DNA from 3 places in the Duganella dendranthematis genome. Region 3 is predicted to be linked to each of the others. Evidence: riboswitches for the same ligand, from Rfam matches in the RefSeq annotation. Region 3 holds a riboswitch; each other region holds the start of a gene.

Region 1 (7,572 bases), 1.5 Mb from region 3:
CGGTGGTGCAGGCTGGAGACGCTCATATTGGTGGCCTGCGCCAGCTCTTCCACCTTGATCGGCTGGTCGTAGTGGTCCTTGAGCCAGGCGATGGCTTTGCTGATGCCGCGGTCCTGCTGGTCCAGCACCACGTTCTGATACAACTGGCGGCCGTAAGGGCCGTTCAGCATGCGGTAGATGATTTCGCGCTTCAGACCCACGGCCAGAAAGGCCGCTTCCGCTGGCGGCGCTTGCAGCAAGCGCACCAGCTGGTATAAGGATTCCTGCAAGGCGTCATCGGTCTGGCCGATAAATGCCCCGCGCTCCGGCTGTTCGGAATCGATGGTGATTTTCGCTTCCAGCACAATGGCCGCAATCTCTTGCGGATCGAGCTCGATGTTGAGCAGCAGGTAGGGCTTGTCGGCCGTGGCGCTGATGATGTGGCCCGAAGCCGGCATGTCGACCGACACCACCAGATATTCGCCGGGGCCGTAGTTCAGCACTTCGTCGGACAGGTGCACGCGCTTGTGTCCTTGCAGGATCACGCAGCACGATGGTTTGAGCACGCCCTTGCTAACGGGCGTGGGATGGGAAGAGCGCAGCAGCGACAAAAACGGGATCGCCGTCGCCACCCGCTGCTCGTCCAGCGTATGCAAGTGGACGATGTCGATCATGTGATCGAGGCGGGTGGGGGCGAGATCCCGTTTCATTTTATTTCAGCAGCGGTACCAGGTATTTGCCGGTGACGCTGGCAGGATTGGCCGCCACTTCTTCCGGCGTGCCGCTGGCGATGATCTTGCCGCCGCCGGCGCCGCCTTCCGGTCCCAGATCGACGATCCAGTCGGCGGTCTTGATCACATCGAGATTGTGCTCGATGATGACCAGCGTGTTGCCCTGGTCGCGCAGGCGGTGGATCACTTTCAGCAGCAGGTCGATATCGTGGAAGTGCAGGCCGGTGGTCGGTTCGTCCAGGATGTACAGCGTGCGGCCGGTATCGCGCTTGGACAGTTCCAGCGACAGCTTGACGCGCTGCGCCTCGCCGCCCGACAGCGTGGTCGCGCTCTGACCCAGCTTGATGTAGCCCAGGCCCACGTCCAGCAGCGTATGCAGCTTGCGGGCGATGACCGGCACCGGCTTGAAGAACTCGTGCGCGTCTTCGACCGTCATGTCGAGGATCTCGGTGATGTTCTTGCCCTTGTAGTGGACTTCCAGCGTTTCGCGGTTATAGCGCTTGCCGTGGCAAACGTCGCATGGCACGTAGACGTCCGGCAGGAAGTGCATCTCGACCTTGATCACGCCATCGCCCTGGCACGCTTCGCAGCGGCCGCCCTTGACGTTGAACGAGAATCGGCCGGCGCTGTAGCCGCGCTCTTTTGCGGTCGGCACGGTGGCGAACAGGTCGCGGATCGGCGTGAACAAACCGGTATAGGTCGCAGGGTTCGAGCGCGGCGTGCGGCCGATCGGCGCCTGGTCGACCGAGATCACCTTGTCGAAGTGTTCCAGGCCGCTGATGGTGTCGTGCGGCGCCGGTTCGGTCTGTGAGCCGTACAGGTGGCGCGACAGCGCCGGGAACAGCGTGTCGTTGATCAGCGTCGATTTGCCGGAGCCGGAGACGCCGGTCACGCAGGTCATCAGGCCGACCGGCAGTTTGAGGTTGACCTTCTTCAGGTTATTGCCGGTGGCGCCGGTGATCACCAGCTGCTTGTCCGGATCGGCCACGTGGCGCTTGGACGGCACTTCGATCTTGCGCGTGCCGCTCAGGTACTGGGCGGTCAGCGACTTCTTGTTCTTCATGATGTCTTTGAGCGAACCGGCGGCGATCACTTCGCCACCGTGCACGCCGGCGCCGGGACCCATGTCGACGATGTAGTCGGCGGTGCGGATCGCATCTTCGTCGTGCTCCACCACCAGCACGCTGTTGCCGATGTCGCGCAGGTGGCGCAAGGTGTCGATCAGGCGGTCATTGTCGCGCTGGTGCAGGCCGATCGACGGTTCATCCAGCACGTACATCACGCCGGTCAGGCCGGAGCCGATCTGCGACGCCAGGCGGATACGCTGCGCTTCGCCGCCCGACAGGGTGTCGGCGCTGCGGTCCAGCGACAGGTAATCGAGGCCGACGTTGTTGAGGAACTGCAGGCGCGAGATGATCTCTTTCACCACGCGGTCGGCGATGTCCTTCTTGGCGCCTTTCAGTTTCAGCTGCTCGAAGAACGACAGCGTTTCGCGCAGCGGCTTCTCGGCGATCTCGTAGATGGCCTTTTCCTGCTTGCCGGTGCCGACCTTGACGAAGCGCGCTTCAATGCGCAGGCGCGCGCCTTCGCACGATGGGCATTTTTTCTCGTTGATGAACTTTGACAGTTCCTCTTTCACCGCCATCGAATCGGTTTCGCGGTAGCGGCGCGCCAGGTTGTTGACCACACCTTCAAAGGTATGTTCCTTGACCACGGTGCGGCCACGCTCATTGATGTAGGTGAACGGGATCGAGGTTTTGCCGGAGCCGTTCAGCACTGCTTCCTGCGCCGCTTTCGGCAGTTTTTCAAACGGCACATCCAGGTCGAAGTCGTAGAACGCCGCCAGATTGGACAGCATCGCGAAGTAGAACTGGTTGCGGCGGTCCCACCCTTTGACGGCGCCGGAAGCCAGCGACAGGTTAGGGAAGGCGACGATGCGCTTCGGATCGAAGAACTCGATGTGACCGAGGCCGTCGCACTCCGGGCAGGCGCCCATCGGGTTATTGAACGAGAACAGGCGCGGCTCCAGCTCCTGCAGCGAGTAGCCGCAGATATTGCAGGCGAACTTGTTGGAGTAGACGTGGGTGGCGCCGCTGTCCATTTCGAAGGCCACGGCGCGGCCGTCGGCCAGGCGCAGCGCGGTCTCGAAGCTCTCGGCCAGGCGCTGCTTGATGTCCGGGCTGACCTTGACGCGGTCGATCACCACGTCGATGGTGTGCTTTTCGGTTTTCTTCAGCTTCGGCAGGTCGTCCACTTCGTAGATCTTGGCGTCGTGGGTGCCGCTCTGCACGCGGAAGCGCACGAAGCCCTGCGCCTGCATCGCTTCAAACAGGTCGGAGTGCTCGCCCTTGCGGTTGGCCACCACCGGCGCCAGGATCATCAACTTGGTGTCGGCCGGCAGGGCCAGCACCGCGTCGACCATCTGCGACACGGTTTGCGCGGCCAGCGCCTGGTCCGGGTGGTTGATGCAATAAGGCGTGCCGACGCGCGCGTACAGCAGACGCAGATAATCGTGGATCTCGGTCACGGTGCCGACCGTCGAACGCGGGTTATGCGAGGTGGCCTTCTGCTCGATCGAGATCGCCGGCGACAGGCCCTCGATCAGGTCCACATCCGGCTTTTCCATCAGTTGCAGGAACTGGCGGGCGTAGGCCGACAGCGATTCCACATAGCGGCGCTGGCCCTCGGCGTACAGCGTGTCGAACGCCAGCGAGGATTTGCCGGAACCGGACAAGCCGGTAATCACAATCAGCTTGTTGCGAGGCAGGTCAAGATTGATGTTTTTCAGGTTGTGCGTGCGTGCGCCGCGGATGCGGATCTGTTCCATGGGATTTTTGGCCTTTAGAGTCAACCCGTCACTATAGCCGGGTTTGATTACTTGCGCCGGGCGCGCGCTGGTTCGTGCGTGCGCAGGCTAACACTGTACATAATACCAGTATTCTCTTGCGCCGTTTCAACTTGCCTGATGCGAACGTTGCTGCAGCGCTTCGCCGATCATCACCAGCACCGGACCCTGCGCGGCATCCAGCCCGTTGGCCAGACCGTCCAGCGTCAGGCGCAGGATGCGCTGGTCAGCGCGGCTGCAATTTTCCACCACCACCACCGGTAGATCGGGCCGGCGGCCCTCGGCCAGCAGACGCGCGGCGGTCGCGGCTGCTTCCCGGCCACCCATGTATTGCACCAGAGTATCGGTTTCCGGCAGCGCGGGATGGTCCGGCTCGTCCGGTGCGGTGCTGGAGGTGAAGAAGGCGACGCTGCGGGCCACGCCGCGGCGGGTCAGCGGCTGTTTGGTGACGGCGGCGGCGGCCAGCGCGGTGGTGATGCCGGGCACGATTTCGACTTCGATGCCTTCCGCTTCCAGCGCGCGCAACTCTTCGTCGGCGCGCCCGAACAGCATCGGGTCACCGCCCTTGAGACGCACCACCAGTTGATATTGCCGCGCGCATTCCACCAGTTGCTGGTTGATCAGCGTTTGCGCGGTCGAGCGCTGGCCGGAGCGCTTGCCGACCGAAATCAGCGTGGCCTGCGCACACAGGGCCAGCATTTCAGGCGTGACCAGTGCGTCGTACAGCACCACGTCGGCCTGCGCCAGCAGACGCGCACCGCGCACGGTGATCAGGTCATCCGCTCCCGGCCCTGCTCCGATCAAATAGACTTTCCCCAGCGCTGCCATACATTCCCTTTTTGACGATTCAGGATGAATGATACCGGCTGCGGGGCGGTTTGGGTTTAGCTTGGCACGCGTCCGGCGGCTAGTGTAAGATGCGACCCTTGGGTGCGCCATTTGTTGTAAAGGCGTTAAACGGGAAACCGGTGTAAATCCGGTGCAGCCCCCGCTGCTGTAAGCCAGACGACTCCGTCTACACGTCACTGCCGTCACACGCGGGAAGACACGGAGAAGGATGAAGGCGAGCCAGAATACCGGCCCAAAAAGTCCAGCACCATTCCCCGGGGTCACGGGAAGCCGCTGTCGACCCCGGCCGCCTGTCCCACGCCCCTCGTCGACCGTCCTCTCTGCTCCCGCCTTGGTGTCCATCCAGCCCATTCGACGGGAGGTTTCGAATGCACATCATGGAAGGCTTTTTGCCGCCAGCGCACGCGCTCGGCTGGGCAGCCGTTTCCTTACCTTTTCTGGCCTGGGGCCTGCGCGCCATCGGCCGCGACCTGCAGGCGCATCCCGAACGCCGCATGCTGCTTGGCGTGGCGGCGGCGTTCGCGTTTCTGCTGTCCGCGCTCAAGCTGCCGTCGGTGACGGGCAGCTGTTCGCATCCGACCGGGGTGGGCCTCGGCGCGGCGCTGTTTGGCCCGGTGGCGATGGTGCCGGTAGGCTTTGTGGTGCTGTTGTTCCAGGCGCTGTTGATGGCGCACGGCGGCCTGACCACACTCGGCGCCAATGTGTTTTCGATGGCGATTGTGGGGCCGTTCGTGTCGTACGGCGTGCTGCGCGCGGTGGCGGCGATGGGCTTTTCACGCTCGGTGGCGGTGTTCATGGCGGCCAGCCTGGGCGATCTGGCGACGTATGTGACCACGTCGGTACAACTGGCGCTGGCGTTTCCGGCGGCGGTGGGCGGGTTTAGCGTGTCGTTCTTCAAATTTGCCGGCATCTTTGCGTTGACGCAGGTGCCGATCGCCATCAGCGAAGGTTTGCTGACGGTGCTGGTGGTGAACGCCATGGTGCGTTTCAACGCGCACGAACTGCGTTCGCTGCCGGTGATGATGCTGGGCGCCCGGAAGGGGGCGCATGAAGGCCCGTACGGTGCTGGTATGGCTGGCCATCGTGGCGCTAACGGTGCTGCCTTTGTGGCTGGTAAGCGCGCCGCCGGCCAATCCGGGCGGGGAAGCGCCGGCGCTGTTTGCCGGTGCGGACGACCGCGCGCAGCGCGCCATCGGCGATATCGCACCGGGCTACAAGCCGTGGTTTGCGCCGGTATTCGAACCGGCCAGTGATGAAATCGCGTCGCTGCTGTTCGCGCTGCAAGCTGCCATCGGCGCGGGCGTGATCGGCTTCTGGCTCGGCCTCTCCGTCGCCCGCGAACGCGTTTCGAAGGCCGCATCGGCGCAGGATCAACGTGCTGATTGAATCGTCGGCTTACGCCAGCCGCTGGCGCGATGTGGCGCCTGCGGCCAAGGCGCTGTTTGCGCTGGCGGGCTTTGTCGCGGCGTGGCTGGCGCGCAGTCCGGTCGCATTCGCCGTGCTGACGGCCATGCTGGTGCTGGCCGCGCTGCTCGGCGCGCGCGTGCAGCTGCGCAGCTACATCGCGGTCGCGCTGCCGCCGCTCGGCTTCCTGCTGCTGTCCTGCCTGACAATGCTGTTTGGCCCGGACGCTAACGGCCATTGGAACCTCACGACCACCATGCTGCCGACCATCGAGCATTTGGCGCTGCGCTCGTTCGCCATGCTGGCCGCCATGCTCGGCCTCGTGCTGACCACTCCATTGCCTGACCTGCTCGCGCTGCTGCGCAAGCTGCGCACACCGGAACTGCTGCTCGATCTGATGGTCCTGTGCTACCGCATGCTGTTCGTCATGCGCCAGGCGTGGGACGAAAGCATCACCGCGCAAACCGCGCGTCTCGGCTATCGCAACTGGCGCCAGGCCTGGCGCTCCACCGGGCTGCTGGCCGGCCAGATGGCGATTCAGGTATGGCAACGCGCCGCCGCCCTGCAAACTGCCGCGGATGCCCGCGTCTACCAAGGCACGTTGCGCTTCCTGCCCGCTGCCTATCCGCAAGCTGGCCGCCAAATTACCTTTTCCGTGTTGGCTGGCGCGCTGATGCTGGCCATCGCCTTGGGAGACCGCCTGTGAGCGCGCCGCTGCTGGAACTGCGAGCCGTCAGCCACGTTTACCCCGACGGCAGCGCGGGCCTGGACGACTGCACGCTGACGCTGCACCGAGGCCGCCGCTACGCCCTGCTGGGCACCAATGGCGCCGGCAAGACCACCGTGCTGCAACATCTGAACGGCCTGCTGCGTCCCACCGCTGGCACGCTGCGCCAGAGAGGCCAACCGTTCGACTACAGCCGCAAAGGCCTGACCGCGCTGCGCACCCGCGTCGGCCTGGTGTTCCAGAACCCGGACCGCCAGCTGTTCTCCGCGCTGGTGGAAGAAGACGTCTCTTTTGGCCCGCTCAATCTTGGCCTCCACGAGTACGAAGTGCGCCACCGCGTCGCCACCGCACTGGATGCGGTAGGCCTGCGCAGCCACGCGCGCCGCGCCGTCCACCAACTGAGTTTCGGCCAGAAAAAACGCGTCTGCATCGCCGGCGTGCTGGCGATGGAACCCGACGTGCTGCTGCTGGACGAGCCGATGGCAGGCCTCGACGCCCCCATGCAAACCGAATTGACAGCACTGCTGGACCGTCTGGCCGCACGCGGCGTCACCATCCTGCTGTCCACCCACGACATCGACTTCGCGCTGCGCTGGGCCGACGACATCCACGTGATGGCGGCCGGCCGCTGCATCGCCTCCGGCCCCGCGCAGCAACTAGCCGCGCAGACCGACGTGCTGCAAGCGGCCGGCCAGCGTCCACCGGCCGCACTGGCGCTGCACGCGGAACTGGTGGCCCTCGGCGTGCTGCCGCCAGGCCCGGCGCCCCGCAGCGTCGACGCCCTGCTCGATACCTTAAGCACGCTGCGCGCACTCAAACAATCAGGAGTAATCACTGCATGACCACCCTTGGAAAAATCTGGTTCGTCGGCGCCGGTCCCGGCGACCCGGAACTCATCACCGTCAAAGGTCAGAAGCTGCTGTCGCAGGCTGGCGCGGTGCTGTTTGCAGGATCGCTCGTCGACCACGCCGTCACGCTGTACGCACCGCCCGGCTGCGCCATCCGCGACTCCAAGGACATGACGCTGGAAGACATGA
Region 2 (7,572 bases), 460 kb from region 3:
TATCCAGCTCGGTCTTGAAGATCGGGTCGCGGCACTGCTTGGTGATCAGCGCATTGCGCTGGTTCTCGGCGTTCACCAGGGCCACGCCCATCCACAGGATCACGCCCAGGAACACAATCACCAGACTCCACGCCACGTGGTTGATGTAGGACCATTCAAACAAGGTCTCCAGCGCGGGCGAAGATTCCTTGTAAATCTTCATGACCTGCTGCTCGGCCTCTTCACGATCGTTGCGTGGAAATTTCATTGCCCTACCCGTCCTTCCTTGATTACTTTTTGCCGGCGCGTTCCTGCAGCGACTTCGCCACCAGGCTATCCATCACCGCAAACATCGCCGTATGTGCGGCCGCCGCCGAGGTCAGGCCATGGCCTGCCACGGCTGGCGAGGTGGTGTAACGGCCGTCGATGACCACTGCCGGCACACTATCGAGTTTATACTGATTTGCCACTTGCTGGCCGCGTTTCAGTTTCGTCTGCACGCCGAAGGAGTTGAAGGTCTCCAGGTACTTGGCCTTGTCCACGCCGTTCTTGACCACGAAGTCCAGCAAAGCCTGATCGGTGTTGAGGCGGTTGTGGTCGACGTGGATGGCGCGCAGGATTTTCTCATGCATGCCGTTGCCCAGCAGGTTCATCGACTCCAGCGTGTAGAACGCCTTGGCCTGCGGATCGTCGCCCATGTGCATGCGGCGGAACACGATCTTGTCGCTGTTCTTCTTGACCCACGCTGCCAGGTCCGGGTCCAGCGCGTTGCAGTGCGGGCAGTGGTACATGAAGAACTCCAGCACTTCAACTTTCTTGCCGGTGTCCGGCGCCGGGCCGTTGACCGAGTTGTAATCCAGGCCATCCTTGAAGTCGGCGGCGGATGCGCCGGCGGCAGCGGCCATAAAGGCGACGGTGGCAATCAGTGGACGCAGCAAATTGAGCAGACGCATAACTATCCTTCAAGTGTGAAATAAGTGGCAAACGCGGGGAGATTACCACTTTTCCAAGGCTTTGGCCGGGGTATTAAGCCAGCCTTAAGCCCTGCTTAGAACCGGGTTTTAAAACTCATAGCGGGCCGACAGTTTCAACTGGCGGCCATCGGCTGGATAAATCCCGCCCTTGCAGCTGAACGCCTGCGAGAAGTAATGCTTGTCCGCCAGGTTCTGGCCCGACACCGCCCACTCCCACTGGCCGAACTTGCGCGCATAGCGGGCGTCCAGCGTGGTGAACGACGGCATCTCGCCCGAGCAGCTGTTGTCGAAGTCCGAACCGTAGCGCTGCTTGTCCACCCACTGCGCGCCGACATCGGCGGTCTGGCCGCTGCCTGGGGTCCAGCTCAGGCGCGCGGTCAGCACGTTCTTCGGTACCAGCACCATTTCGCGGCCGTTGTTGGCGCCTTCGCGGAACTTGGCCTGCACGTGCTGATAGTGGCCATTGACGGTCCAGGCGGCGGCGATGCGCTGCTCAGCATCCAGCTCGAAGCCCTGGCGACGGGTCGGATCCAGGTTGGTGTTGGCGCCAAAGCCGTTCAATGTCGGATCGTAGAAGATCTCGTTGGTCAGGTTGTTGCGGAACACGCGCGCAGTGACTTTCTGCGTGGCGTTGGCGTAGCTGGCGCCGACTTCCGCATCATGCGACTGTTGCGCCGCCAGCGGCTTGTTGAACACCGGCGTGTAGGCATTTTCGTCCGAGTTGGCGACGCGGTAGCTCTGTCCCAGTTTGCCGTACACGGTCAGGTTCGATACCGGCATGTAGCTGGCTTGCAGCTCCCACGCGTTCAGGCCCTGCACCACGTTGTAGCCGGCGAAGGCCAGCGGGTCGACGAAGTCCTTGTCGAAGATTTCGCGGCGCACACCGGCCGAGATGCGACCTTCGTGTACTGGATCGAAGCGCAGTTCGTCGCGCAGGTAGATCGCCTTGGATTTCTGGTTGGCGTCAGCGGCCGAGTAGCCGGACTCCGTGGTGCGTTCCCATTTGATGAAATCGACGCCGGCCACCAGTTCATTGACCATGCCGTTGATCGCACCCAGCTTGCGCACGCGCGGCGAGAATTGCAGCTGCTTGCTGTCGTAGGTGGTGGTCGACGGGAAGCCGCCGAATACATAGGTCGATTCCACGGTCTTCTTGCGGTACGACAGATCGGCGGCGACATCATGGCCGAACAGGCGGTATTGGCCGGACACGGTCAGGCGGTCGCTGTCGAGCGAGCCGTTGTCGTCCGGGGTGTTGGTCTGACGCGGATTGGTCTTAAATTGCGCTTCGGTCAGCGAACCGGCAAAGCGCATGTCCTGGCGCGCGCCTTCGTAGCGGAAACCGATGCGGTCGAATTCATTGGCGTACCACTGCGCGCCGCCGCTAAAGTTGGTCTGCTTGAATTCATTGTTGTCGCGGTAGTTGTCGCTGCGCTGGTGGTCCAGTGTAGCGTCGGCGGCGAAGCCGTTCCAGGCCTGGGCGGCGGAGATGCGCGCCTCGCCCGCGTGGAACTGGCCGCCTTCGAGGAACACGCTGCCACGGCTGCTGTACTGGCCCGGACGCTTGGTGACGATGTTGATCACGCCGGCCGTGGCGCCGTCGCCGTACAACACGCTGGCGCCGCCGCGCAGGATTTCGATGCGCTCCACGGTGTCGATCGGGATGGTCGACAGAATGGCGTTGCTCAATTCATTTTCCGACAGGCGCACGCCGTCCACCACGATCACCATGTTCTGGCTGCTGTTGGTGCCGAAGCCGCGCAGATCGAGGCCGTAATCCGGGCTGCCGTCCAGGCTCTGGCGGCCGTACACGCCGCCGATCTTGCGGATCGCCGCGTTGACGTCGCTGGAGCCGGCGCGGCGGATCTCGTCGGCGCTGATGATGGTGGCGCCGATCGGCGCCAGCGACGGTTCGGCGTCGAAACGGGCGCCGGTGACGACAACCGACGTCAGGCCGGCGCCGGCGCCGGCATCGTCAGCCTGGGCGGCGAAGGGTACGGCGAAGCACAGGGAAACAGCGGCGGCCAGCAGGCGCGGGCGAAGTACGGAGGCGTTCATGGTTTATCATTTTCAAAAGAGACATCCGCCTGCGTCCCCGCAAGCTGGAAGTGTACGGAAGCCGCGCTGCGACCTCCCCCTGATCTGGCCGATATCCGGGCTGGCACGGCGATGACGCCGGCGTTACCGTTGCGGGGGCAGCACACCTTGGCCGGCGCTCGAAGGGCGACAGCGGCTTTGTGTTTCCCGTTTAACCTCACCTGCTTGCGCAAGGCGGGCACCAGAAGCCGGCATTATACGCCTGACAAGGCGCGCCATCGATCATTCAGGATTTCGATACGATCCATCTATATTTACCCCATTGATACGGGAGGCCGCCGTACTTATAGTGAAGGATGAAAGGAACTCCTATGACACTCCCTACTTATTTCCTGTCCCACGGCGGCGGCCCATGGCCCTTCATGATGGACCAGGTTGGCCATCTTTACGCCAAACTGGATGAGTCGCTGCGCGATATTCCGCGCCAGATCGGCGTCACGCCGAAAGCGCTGCTGGTGATTACCGCGCACTGGGAGGGCCGCGATTTCATGCTGTCGTCCTCGCCCAAGCCGCCGATGATTTACGACTACGGCGGTTTTCCGCCGCATACCTATGAAGTGCAGTACGCCGCGCCGGGATCGCCGGAGCTGGCGGCGCAGGTCAAGGAGCTGCTCGAAGCGGGCGGCCACACGGCGGTGCTGGATGACCAGCGTGGTTTCGACCACGGCACCTTCAGCGCGCTGTATCCGATTTATCCGAACGCCGATGTGCCGGTGGTGCAGCTGTCGCTGCGCTATGGCCTCGATCCGAAGGAGCATCTGGAGATCGGCCGCTTGCTGGCGCCGTTGCGCGACCAGGGTGTGCTGATTATCGGCAGCGGGCTGAGTTTTCACAATCTGCGCGCGTTCAATGCGGCCGGGGCGTCCGCTTCGCACGCGTTTGACGCGTGGCTACAGCAGACCATGGCGCTGCCGCCGCAGGAGCGGGCGGCGCAGTTGATGCAGTGGGAACAAGCGCCGGCTGCGCGCATGGCGCATCCGCGTGAAGAGCATCTGCTACCGTTGATGGTGGTGCTGGGCGCGGCGGAGCAGGAAGCCGCCGCCATGCCGTATCACGAGGATGCGTTTATGGGCGGCCTGGCCGTGAGCAGTTTCCGCTTCGGCCAGGCTGCGGCGTAAATTTCTGCACCGCACCCCGAACCGACGCGGGGTCTGACCCCGTACGGGGTCAGACCCCTGCTCTGCCCTGCGGGTTGGGTGCTAATTACGTACCGCGCTTGCCGTTGGCGGCGGCTTTGGCTTTTTCGGCGGCGATGGCGGCTTTTTCGGCGGCCTTCGCTGCCATTTCAGCGTCGTGCTGCTCCAGCCGCACGCGGCGCGTCTCCGGCGTCTCCAGCGAGATGCGGCCCAGGATGCCGCTGCGGTAGTCGCCCAGGAAGGTGTGCGACGCCTTCTCGTAATCCAGGTCGCCGCCCTTCTGCCGGAAGCCGCGCTTCATGCCGACGCCTTCCACCACGCCGATCGCGTCAAACGTTTCGATGTCTTTAAAGCCATAGCGCGCCACCAGCAGTTCCGGATAGTGCAGCAGCAGCTCGCCGGCCAGGAACTCCGCCACTTCTTCTTCAATCAGCGCATTCGAGCCGATCGCGTGGCTGGCTGCCAGCATCAGGCCATCGCTTGGCAGCGCGATCTTCGGCCACAGCATGCCGGGCGTATCGACCAGCACCGTGTTCTTGTCCAGGTACAGCTTCTGCTGCTGCTTGGTCACGGCCGGCTCGTCGCCCACCTTGGCCACGCGTTTTTTCAGCAGCGCGTTCATCAACGTCGACTTGCCGACGTTGGGGATCCCCATGATCATGATGCGCAGCGGCTTGGTCGGCACGCCGCGATGCGGCGCCAGCTGCTTGGCCAAGTCCGGAATGCGCGCCACGTCGGCCGGCTTCTTGGTGGTCATCGCATACGCGGTCACGCCTTCCTGGGCGTTGTAGTACGCCACCCAGGCCGCCGTGGCGGCCGGATCGGCGAGGTCGATCTTGTTGAGGATCTTCAGGCACGGACGCTGGCGGAACTTGCGCAGCTCCTCCACCATCGGATTGGTGCTGGCTTCGGGCAGGCGCGCGTCGACCACTTCGATCACCAGATCGGTGTTTTCCATCTGTTCCGCCGCCTTCTTTTTGGCGGCGTTCATATGCCCTGGGTACCATTGTATCGACATGCTCTGACCTTCAAAAACGTTCTGACAACCTGCTATTTTACCTGCTAACCAGCCCGGTATTCGTTTATCATGGGGCGCCTTACTTTCAAAATTATACAAACAACAACTCCGGAGTGCTGAAGATGAGCATAGCTGCACCGTCCAACCCGAAGGAAATCACCCTTCGCGGCATTATTCTGGGCATTCTGATTACGCTGGTATTTACCGCAGCCCAGGTCTACCTGGGTCTGAAGGTCGGCCTGACCTTCGCCACCTCGATCCCGGCCGCCGTGATCTCGATGGCCCTGCTGAGCGCATTCAAGGATGCCACCATCCAGGAAAACAACATCGTGCAGACCATCGCCTCGGCCGCCGGCACGCTGGCGTCGGTGATTTTCGTGCTGCCCGGCCTGTTGATGATCGGCTGGTGGGCTCACGTGCCGTTCTGGCCGACCTTTGGCGCCTGCGCCATCGGCGGCGTGCTGGGCGTGATGTACACGGTGCCGCTGCGCCGCGCGCTGGTGTCGCAATCGAACCTGCCGTATCCGGAAGGCGTGGCCGCCGCCGAGGTGCTGAAAGTCGGCATGGCCTCGCGTGCCGGCGCCGCTGAAGGCAAAGCTGGCCTGCGCGCCGTGATCTGGGGCGCGCTGACGTCGGCGCTGTTTGCCGCCGGCGCCGCCGCCAAGTTGCTGGCGGCCGAAGTGTCGATCTACTTCCGCACCGGCGCCGGCGCCACCGGCATCGGTGCATCGAGTTCGCTGGCGCTGATCGGCGCCGGCCACCTGATGGGCATCACGGTCGGTGTCGCCATGGGCGTCGGCACCATCATCGCCTGGGGCGTGCTAGTGCCGCTGATGACATCTCTGACGCCGGCCGCCGCTGGCGTTGATGCCGCCGGCCACGCGCTGGGCGTGTGGTCCAAGGAAGTGCGCATGATCGGCGCCGGCGTGATCGGCATTGCCGCCATCATCACACTGGCCGGCCTGGCCAAGCCTATCCTGGGCGGCCTGAAATCGGCCATGGACACCGCACGCAAAGCCAAGCTCGAAGGCGCCGTGCTGGACCGCACTGAAATGGATATGCCGATCTTCGTCGTCGGCCTGGTGACGCTGATCGCGCTGGTGCCGGCTGGCTGGCTGCTGGCCAGCTTCCTGCAAGGCGGCCCGCTGATGTCGCTGGCCGTGCCGCTGGTGGCGGTGGGCGTCGGTTATATCCTGATCGCCGGTATCTTCGCCGCCGCTGTCTGCGGCTATATGGCGGGCTTGATCGGCTCGTCGAATTCGCCGGTGTCCGGCATCGCCATCCTGACCATTCTCGGCGCCGCGCTGAGCGTGGGCTTCGTCGGCCGCAGCGTGATGGGGCCGGAAGTGGCGCAGGCGCTGATCGCCTTCGCGCTGTTCGTCACCACCGTGGTGCTTGCAGTGGCCGTGATCGGTAACGACAACCTGCAGGATCTGAAGACCGGCCAGCTGGTCAACGCTACCCCATGGAAGCAACAGGTCGGCCTGCTGATCGGCGTTGCCGCCGGTTCGTGCGTGGTGCCACCGGTGCTAGAGCTGCTGAACCACGCCAACGGTTTCGTCGGCGCGCCGAATCTGGATGCGATCTCCAACGAGCCGCTGGCCGCGCCACAGGCGCTGCTGATTTCGACGTTGGCCAAGGGCGTCATCGGCGGCAACCTGGACTGGAAACTGCTGGGCTACGGCGTGCTGATCGGCCTGGCGCTGGTGCTGATTAACTTCGTGCTGAAAAAATCCAGCAACGACAAGTACAGCCTGCCGCCGCTGGGCGTGGGCCTGGCGATCTACCTGCCGAGCGCAGTGATCACCCCGGTGGTGATCGGCGCCGTCGCCGGCTGGGTATTCGACCGCGCGGTAGAGAAGCGCGCCGGCGGCGAGTCGGCCAAGCGCATCGGCGTGCTGGTGATGTCCGGCTTCATCGTTGGCGAGAGCTTGTTCAACGTTGCGCTGGCCGGCCTCATCGTCCTGTCCGGCAAAGGCGAGCCGCTGGCCGTCGCCAACAGCATGAGCGAAGGTACGACCATGACCATCGCGCTGGTGGTCGGCACCGCCATCGTCTGGAGCCTGTACCGCTGGTCGGCCAAGAACGGCCAGGCAGTGCATCAGCAATAAGCCGTTTTACCGGCAGCAAAAAGTCGTTGCCAATAGATAAGTTGCCATTTATGATTGCATAATTACCAATCATAAATGGCCTTATCGTGATCCACCGCTGTGTGACCTCCCTCTTGCTGCTGGCCAGTGCCTTGCTCGCCGGCCCAGCGCTCGCCGCCCCCAGTGCCGAGAATTTTTTCCAGGCGCCGAAAGCCAACCACGTCGAACTATCGCCGAAAGGTGGCTACGTCACCATGGTGACCACCCTGCCCGGCGGC
Region 3 (7,572 bases):
GCCGACCAGGCGCTGATCGCCAGCCGCGTCGACGGCCTGGCGCAGCAGCTGGCCGCCGCCTGGCAGCAATCGCCATACGGCATCACGCTGCAAAAAAAGGATTATGTGTGGGGCAGTAACGCCGTGGTGCTGAACCAGGCCATGGTGCTGCTGCACGCCTACCGCGTGAACGGCAAGCGCGCCTACCTGGACGCTGCCCAGTCCGGGCTGGATTATGTGTTGGGCCGGAATGCTGTCGAGCTGTCCTTCGTCACCGGCTACGGCACGCGTTCGGCGCTGCATCCGCACCACCGGCCGTCGGTGGCCGACGGCATCGCCGCGCCGGTGCCGGGCTGGCTGGTGGGCGGTCCGCAGCCGGGCCAGCAGGACCAGCAGGGCTGTCCGCAGCCGTATCCGTCGGCACTGCCGGCGCGTTCATACCTGGACCACGCCTGCTCCTACGCCAGCAACGAAATCGCCATCAACTGGAATGCGCCGCTGGTGTATGTGTCGGCCGGCCTGCAGGCGCTGACGCCGGCCGCTCCGTAATCTCCGCGCCAGCGACCGGGTTCCTGTTGGCGGAGTTCTAATGACTTTTTGGCAAAATTCAGTATGATGGAGGCTGCATCGGCATTCGAACCCGGGAAAAGGACAGCGCATGGATTGGACTTCTGGCTACGTTTCGGACATTGAATACACCTCGGGCTTTTACCGCGAACAAAGCCCCGCCTGGCTCAACTTCGTGTGCCTGCTGAACGGCATTGAGCCGGTCGATTTGCAGCAGCCCTTCACCTATTTTGAACTGGGCTTCGGCCGCGGCCTGACCGCCCAGCTGGTGGCCGCCAGCCATCCCAACGGCCAGTTCTACGCGGCCGACTTCAACCCGGCCCACGTGGCCGGCGCCAGCGCGCTGGCAAAACAGGCGCAGCTGTCCAACCTGACGCTGCTGGAAAACAGCTTCGAAGAACTGGCCCACGGCCAGGCCAAGGCCGCGCTGCCGCAGTTCGACTTCATCACGCTGCACGGCATCTACAGCTGGGTGACAGCGGAGAACCGCCGGCACATCGTCGACTTCATCGGCCGCTACCTGAAGCCGGGCGGCGTGGTCTACCTGAGCTACAACGCCATGCCGGGCTGGGCGCCGGCCTTGCCCTTGCAGCGGCTGCTGGTGGAATATGCCGACGCCTTCCCCAACCGCAGCGATGTGCAGATCAAGGGCGCGACCGAATTTGTCGGCCAGCTGGAGGCCGTCAAAGCCGGCTACCTGAGCGCCAATCCCGGACTCAAAGTCCGGCTGGACAGCCTGAAAACCGCCAGCCCGCACTATCTGGTGCACGAGTATCTGCACAAGCACTGGCAGCCGCTGTTTCATGCCGACGTCGCGCGCGACCTGGCGGACGCCAAGATGACGTTTGCCGGCCCGGCCGACCTGGCCTACGCCTATCCGATGGTGTTCCTTAACGACGAGCAGCGGCAGCTGATCGAGCGCCTGCCCCATCCGGAAATGCGCGAAACGCTGAAGGACTACCTGCTCAACACCAGCTTCCGCAAGGACGTCTTCGTGCGCGGCGCCCAGCACATCGGCGCGCGCCGCCAGAGCGAACTGCTGGCGCAAGTTGGCCTGGCGCTGACCGTGCCGCGCCCCGCCGCATCGGCCAAGATGAAATTGACGCTCGGCGAAGTGAATGGCCACGAGGCGCTATACAACGTCGTATTCGACACGCTGGCGCAACGCCCGCATACGCTGGCCGAACTCCAGCAATTGCCGGCGCTGGCGGGACAGAATATCCACGCGCTGGCGCAGGTGGCGGCCTTGCTATCGGCCTCCAACCAGGCGGTGTTTTACTTCCCTGTGCCGGACAGCGCCGATCACACCGCCGCCGCGCGCCTGAACGCCGCGCTGGCGGCGCAGACCCGATATGGCGACGAACACCAGGCGTTATGCGCGCCCTTGCTCAGCAATGGCATCGCGGCCAACTTCCTGGAACGGTTGTTCCTGGCGGCGATTCATCAGCAGGCCGAATTGACGCCGGAAAGCCTGGCGGGGGTGGCCTGGCAGATCATGGCGCCGAGCGGACGGCGCTTGCAAAAAGATGGCGTCACGCTGCAATCGGAGCAGGAAAATCTGGCGCTTCTGGAGATCCACGCCAAAGGCTTCCTCACGATCGGCCTGCCGCTGTGGCGCACGCTGCAAGTGCTGTGAAGCGAGGTCGCGTTGGCCTGTGCCTGATCTTCATATCGGCCCGCGCCTCCGGCAACCAGGGCCTCCTCGACTGGATCGCCGCGTTGCCGGACTTCTCGCTATTCCGCTGACGGCCGCGCGCCGCGCGTCCACGCGAAGGCATAAAGCGCCAGGGTCAGTGTCACCATGCCGACGCCCAGTAGTTCCAGCCCGTCCTCGGCCACTTGGCAGCGGACGCAGACCTTCGACATCAACAACTGCAAGCCGCTGACGGTGCACAGCACGATAATCGGCCAGCCGATGCGGTGGCGGAATTGCTGTATCGCCTGCTGGCCGGCGGTGACCGAGATGCGCGCGGTGGCGTAACCATCCAGCGCATCGGTGAACGCCATCCCCAGCACAAACGCGCCGGCCACCTGCAATGCGCTCCAGCTGCCGCCACCCAACTGGGTGGCGGCGTAACCCCAGGCCAGCGACTGCAGGATACTCTCCACGCCTAGCGCAAACAGCATGCCGATGCCGAACGCGGTCAACGGCCGCACCGCCGTCAATGGCGCCAGCAACCGCGCGCCGATGGAATTGACGCTGCGCGCCTGCATGGGCCGCAGCAAGGTGCGCGCATTCAGCGCCGCCAGCGCCAATAATAAAATCCCCGGCAGCCATTCCAGCCAGTCCATCGCATGCAGAAAACTGGAATCCGGCTGTAGCCAGACTGATGCCAGATCGGCCAGCGCCACGATCAGCAGCACGGTCAGGCCGTGGCCCAGCGCGAACAGACCGCCCATCCACGGCGCGCTGGCCGGCTGCGCGCGCATGGTCAAACCGTCGATGGCGGCCAGGTGATCGGGCGCCAGGCCATGGCGCAAACCAAGCAGCAAGGCCAGTTCGATTGTCGGAAGTGCTTCGTTCATATACAATCCTTAATGCAAGTTAGTTGCGTTAATTATAGAGCTGATCCGGTCCTGGCGCTTGGATGCCATGACAACGGCAAGGGCATTCGGGTAGAATTCGGCTTCATACGTGAATGGTGCCCTGCATGCTTGTCAGCTGCGGGGTGAAACGGGAAGCCGGTGACGCGCACGATTTGCATCGTGCGCCAGTCCGGCGCAGCCCCCGCTGCTGTAAGCCTGACGACGTTGACCGAACGCCACTGCGCATCGCGCGGGAAGGCAAGGACAGCGAAGGATGAAGGCCAGCCAGAAGACCGGCCAGTCACGATTAATGCGCCAGGCCCGGGGTGTGGCTTTGCCTGTTAGATGTTCGTCGCTCTCCGTATGCATCACTGCCATCGCACGCTTTGCCGCGTGTGTGTTGGTGCGCGCCTGCGTCTGCGCGACGGATTCCGCCAACCATTCATCATAGAGATGTTGTCATGACCGATTCCAGGCACTCCGCCAGTACGACCACCATTGCCGTTATTGTTTCCCTGCTGTGCGCCGCCGGCGCCTTTGCCCAACAGGCCGACGAGATGCAGACCGTCACCGTGCAGGGCACGTCCACCAGTCCCGCACTGGGACTGGCGCGCCAGAGCGGCACCGCCAGCCGCCTCAATCTGACGGCGCAGGAACTGCCGGCGAGCGTCGACATCCTCAGCGCCGACACCATGCAGGCGCGTGGCGACCTGCTGGTGAAGGATGCGGTCACCCGCAGCACCGGCCTGACCGACATCAGCTCACCCGGCAATGGCGTGGCCTATTCGGCGCGCGGCTTCACTGGCAACGGCTCAATCGCCTTGCTGGAAAACGGCCAGCGCCCGCAAGTCGGTTCCGGCACCGCCACGTATCCGGCCGACCCATGGGGTTATGACCACATCGAAGTGCTGCGCGGTCCGGGATCGGTGGTGTACGGCAGCGGCACCACCGGCGCCACCATCAACGCGGTGCGCAAGGCGCCTAGCCGTACCAGTTCATTTGAAGCGATGGCCGGCATCGGCGGCGGCGAAGCGGTACGCGCCGGCGTCGGCGGCACCGGCGCGCTGGGCGAACATGGCGCCTTCCGCATCGACGCGTATGCGGACCACAGCGACGGCTTTATCGACCGTGGCGACTCGCGTCACGGCAAGCTGCTGACCAGCGTGCATTACGCGCTGACGCCCGATCTCGACCTGGATATGCAGCTCGACCATCTGGAGCAAAAGCCGCAGCGCTACTTCGGCACGCCGCTGGTGAATGGTGGCTTGTCGCGCGCGCTGCGCGACCAGAACTACGATGTCAGCGACGCCGATATCCACTTCGTTGACGACAAGGCGCAGGCGCGCCTGACCTGGCGCTATTCGCCGGCGCTCACCATCAGCAACGAGCTGGCCTACATGAAGGCGCGCCGCAACTGGCGCAATGCCGAGTACTATCACTACGACGCCAGCGCCAATGTGGTCGAGCGCAGCGACTATATCGCCATCCATCACGATCAGGAACAGACCGGCAACCGCCTGGAAGCGCGCTGGAACAACGGCGCCAATCGCGTGGCGGCCGGCTGGGAAGCGGCCGTGATCAACTTCCTGCATACGAATAACTCGCCGTACGGCGGCTCGTCCACCGTGGCGCCGACCGGCTTCGATCCCGGCGTATTCGATAGCCCGGACCCGCTGCTGCCGAACTTCTCGACCCACACCGTCACCACCGCCTTCTATGTGGAAGACGCCTACAGCATCAACGATAGCCTGCTGTTGCTGGCCGGCCTGCGCCATGACCGTTACAAGGTTGATCGCGTCAGCCTGCTGGGCGCGGCCGGCTTCAGCTCGACGCTGCAAGCGAACGCCGCGCGCCTCGGCCTGACGTGGAAGCTGGCGGCTGACACCTCGCTGTACGGCCAGGTGAGCACCGGCAGCGATCCGGTCACCAGTTTGCTGTCGCTCAATCTGGCCAATAGCCGCTACAAGCTGACATCCGCGCGCCAGGTGGAGGCGGGCGTCAAGCAATCGCTGGCCGGCGGCAAGGCCGAATGGACGGCGGCGCTGTACCACATCAGCAAGGACGACATCATCACGCGCGATCCGACCAACCCGGCGCTGTCGGTGCAGGGTGGTTCGCAGACTTCGCGCGGCGCGGAAGTCACGGCCAGCGTCGCGCTGGCGCAGGCCTGGCGTCTGGAAGCAAATGCTGCTTACACTGATGCGCAGTTTGACCAGCTGCTTGAAGGCGGCAACCAGTCGCGCGCCGGCAATCGACCGTCCGACGTGCCGAAGGTGTCGGCCAACTTGTGGCTTAACTACCGCTATCGCGGTTGGCGCGCATCGGCCGGCGTGCGCTATGTCGGCGAACGTTTCATCGACAACGCCAACAGCCAGACAATACCTGCCTACACGACGTTCGATGGGTCGCTGGGCTGGAACTACAGCCGCAATGTGCTGGTGCAGCTTAACCTGCGCAACCTGACCGACAAGCTGTATGCCAGCACCTCGTACAGCGACAGCCAGTATCTGCTGGGCGATCGCCGCCATGCCGAGTTGACCGTGCAGTGGCGCTACTGATCATGGGCTCCTGGAAGCGTCAGCTGCACCTGTGGCACCGCTGGCTGGGCATCGTGCTTGGCTTGCTGGTGCTGCTATGGTTCGGTTCCGGCATCGTCATGATGTATGTGCCGTATCCGTCGCTGACGGAGCAGGAACGCATGGCGTGGCTGCCGACTATCGATGCGCGCCAGGTGCGGTTGAACGCGTGGGATGCGTGGCACGCCGCCGCGCATCCCAATCGCGCCGATGCCGCCGCGCCGGAGGCGTTGCCGGCCGAAGTGCGCATGACCACCGTCGCCGGCCGTCCGGCCTACCACTTCAAGGCCGACGGCCATTGGCTATCCGTCTGGGCCGATACCGGCCAGCCGGTGCAGGTCACGCCGGCACTGGCGATGGCCAGCGCGCGCAACGCCGCACCCGGCGCGCAAGCACTGTCGGCGGAGCTGATCGACATCGACCAATGGAGTTTCGGCAGCCTGCAACATCACCGCCCGCTGTACCGCGTCCAAGCAGACGACGCGGCGGGCAGCCTGCTGTACATCTCCAGCCGCACCGGTGAACTGGTGCGCGACACCACGCGCAGCGAACGCGCCTGGAACTGGGCCGGATCGGTGATCCACTGGATCTACTTCACGCCCTTGCGCACGCACGGCCAGCCCTGGCGACAGGTGGTGATGTGGACTTCGGGCGCGGCGCTGTTGCTGGTGATGCTCGGCATGGCGCTGGGCATTCAGCGCCTGCGCCTGCGCCGCCGTTACGCCGGCGGCCGGCGCTCGCCATATCGCGGCTGGCAAGCATGGCACCACTGGCTGGGCCTGAGCGTAGGCGCGTTGATGATGACATGGCTGTTCAGCGGCTGGCTGTCGGTCACACCGTTCGACTGGCTGTCATCGCCGGGCATCACGGCGCAGGACCGGCTCGCATTCGCCGGCGGCCCGCTGACCCGCGACGACCTGTCAATCTCAATAGCCTACACGGTGCGGAAGCATCCCGGCGCAATGGAACTGACATGGCTGCGTGTTGATGGCCAGCTTTATCTGAGCACGCTGGGGCGCACGCAGCGGCGCCTGCTGGACGCACATACCGGCGCGCCAGCAGGCCCGATCCCACAAGCGCGCCTGCTGCACGCCATCCAGGCCATGCGTCCCGGCGCGCAACTGCAATCCGTGGAAACGCTGACCAGCGAAGACAGCTACCACTACAGCCACCACAACACCGCTGTGCTGCCGGTATTACGCGGGCGCTTCGCGCTGGCCGACGACACCACGTTCTACATCGACCCCGCCCAAGGCCAACTGGTTGGCTATTCCGACCGCAACAGCCAATGGAACCGCTGGCTGTTCAACGGCCTGCATCAACTGGACTTCGCCGCCGTCTTGCGCGCGCGGCCGCTATGGGACGTGCTGGTCATCATACTGTGCCTGCTCGGCGGGACGGCAACGCTGGCCGGCATGGTGCTGGGCTGGCGGCGCTTGCGCAGGCGCTAGGGTTAGGCGTGGCAGCGCGACTGGCTGGCCGGTGCTTTCCACTTTGGCAGCGATAACGCAAAATGCTCGGTCAACCCCTGCGAGATGGCGATGCTGGCGGCCTCGGTGCGGCTGCTGGCATTGAGCTTGACCATAATGGATTTGACGTGAAACTTCACCGTTTCGGCGGCGATATCCAGCTGGCGTCCGATCGACTTGTTGCACAGGCCTTGGGCCAGCAGCTGCATCACATCGTCCTCGCGGGTGGTCAGCGTGTTACGGCCCGGCAAATGGGCCTGCCGCGCCAGCTCGCTGCACAGGAAGAAATCGCCGCGCGCTACGCTCTTGACGCCGGCAATAAAGTCCTCGACCGAGGCGGTGTTCAGGATCACGCCATGGATCCCATGGCGGAACGCGCATTCGATGGCGTGGTTGCGCGCGCTAGCCACCACCACCAGCACGCGCGCCCCGGCATAGGTCTGCGCGCCGGTGGC

Evidence for each region. Region 3 has a riboswitch for cobalamin ahead of HH213_RS17010 (TonB-dependent receptor). Riboswitches for the same ligand answer to the same signal wherever they lie in the genome.
Region 1: linked by a shared signal. The riboswitch ahead of HH213_RS10000 (energy-coupling factor ABC transporter permease) and the one ahead of HH213_RS17010 (TonB-dependent receptor) in region 3 are both predicted to bind cobalamin.
Region 2: linked by a shared signal. The riboswitch ahead of HH213_RS19155 (TonB-dependent receptor) and the one ahead of HH213_RS17010 (TonB-dependent receptor) in region 3 are both predicted to bind cobalamin.

What each region holds. Positions count from the first base shown of each region.
Region 1 covers NZ_CP051684.1:2,178,946-2,186,517, reverse strand. Annotated here, with positions in the region: gene HH213_RS10015 (AraC family transcriptional regulator) at 1-689, opposite strand, end outside; gene uvrA (excinuclease ABC subunit UvrA) at 691-3,537, opposite strand; gene cobA (uroporphyrinogen-III C-methyltransferase) at 3,664-4,383, opposite strand; cobalamin riboswitch at 4,467-4,654, shown strand; partial or broken gene HH213_RS10000 (energy-coupling factor ABC transporter permease) at 4,773-5,363, shown strand; gene HH213_RS09995 (energy-coupling factor ABC transporter substrate-binding protein) at 5,452-5,790, shown strand; gene cbiQ (cobalt ECF transporter T component CbiQ) at 5,780-6,514, shown strand; gene HH213_RS09985 (energy-coupling factor ABC transporter ATP-binding protein) at 6,511-7,377, shown strand; gene cobM (precorrin-4 C(11)-methyltransferase) at 7,374-7,572, shown strand, end outside.
Region 2 covers NZ_CP051684.1:4,180,745-4,188,316, reverse strand. Annotated here, with positions in the region: gene HH213_RS19165 (hypothetical protein) at 1-247, opposite strand, end outside; gene HH213_RS19160 (thiol:disulfide interchange protein DsbA/DsbL) at 270-932, opposite strand; gene HH213_RS19155 (TonB-dependent receptor) at 1,041-3,011, opposite strand; cobalamin riboswitch at 3,081-3,251, opposite strand; gene HH213_RS19150 (DODA-type extradiol aromatic ring-opening family dioxygenase) at 3,362-4,168, shown strand; gene ylqF (ribosome biogenesis GTPase YlqF) at 4,254-5,177, opposite strand; gene HH213_RS19140 (OPT family oligopeptide transporter) at 5,327-7,315, shown strand; gene HH213_RS19135 (alpha/beta hydrolase family protein) at 7,417-7,572, shown strand, end outside.
Region 3 covers NZ_CP051684.1:3,722,096-3,729,667, forward strand. Annotated here, with positions in the region: gene HH213_RS16995 (glycoside hydrolase family 9 protein) at 1-528, shown strand, start outside; gene HH213_RS17000 (class I SAM-dependent methyltransferase) at 638-2,182, shown strand; gene HH213_RS17005 (HoxN/HupN/NixA family nickel/cobalt transporter) at 2,281-3,072, opposite strand; cobalamin riboswitch at 3,170-3,388, shown strand; gene HH213_RS17010 (TonB-dependent receptor) at 3,534-5,630, shown strand; gene HH213_RS17015 (PepSY-associated transmembrane domain-containing protein) at 5,633-7,099, shown strand; gene HH213_RS17020 (response regulator transcription factor) at 7,102-7,572, opposite strand, start outside.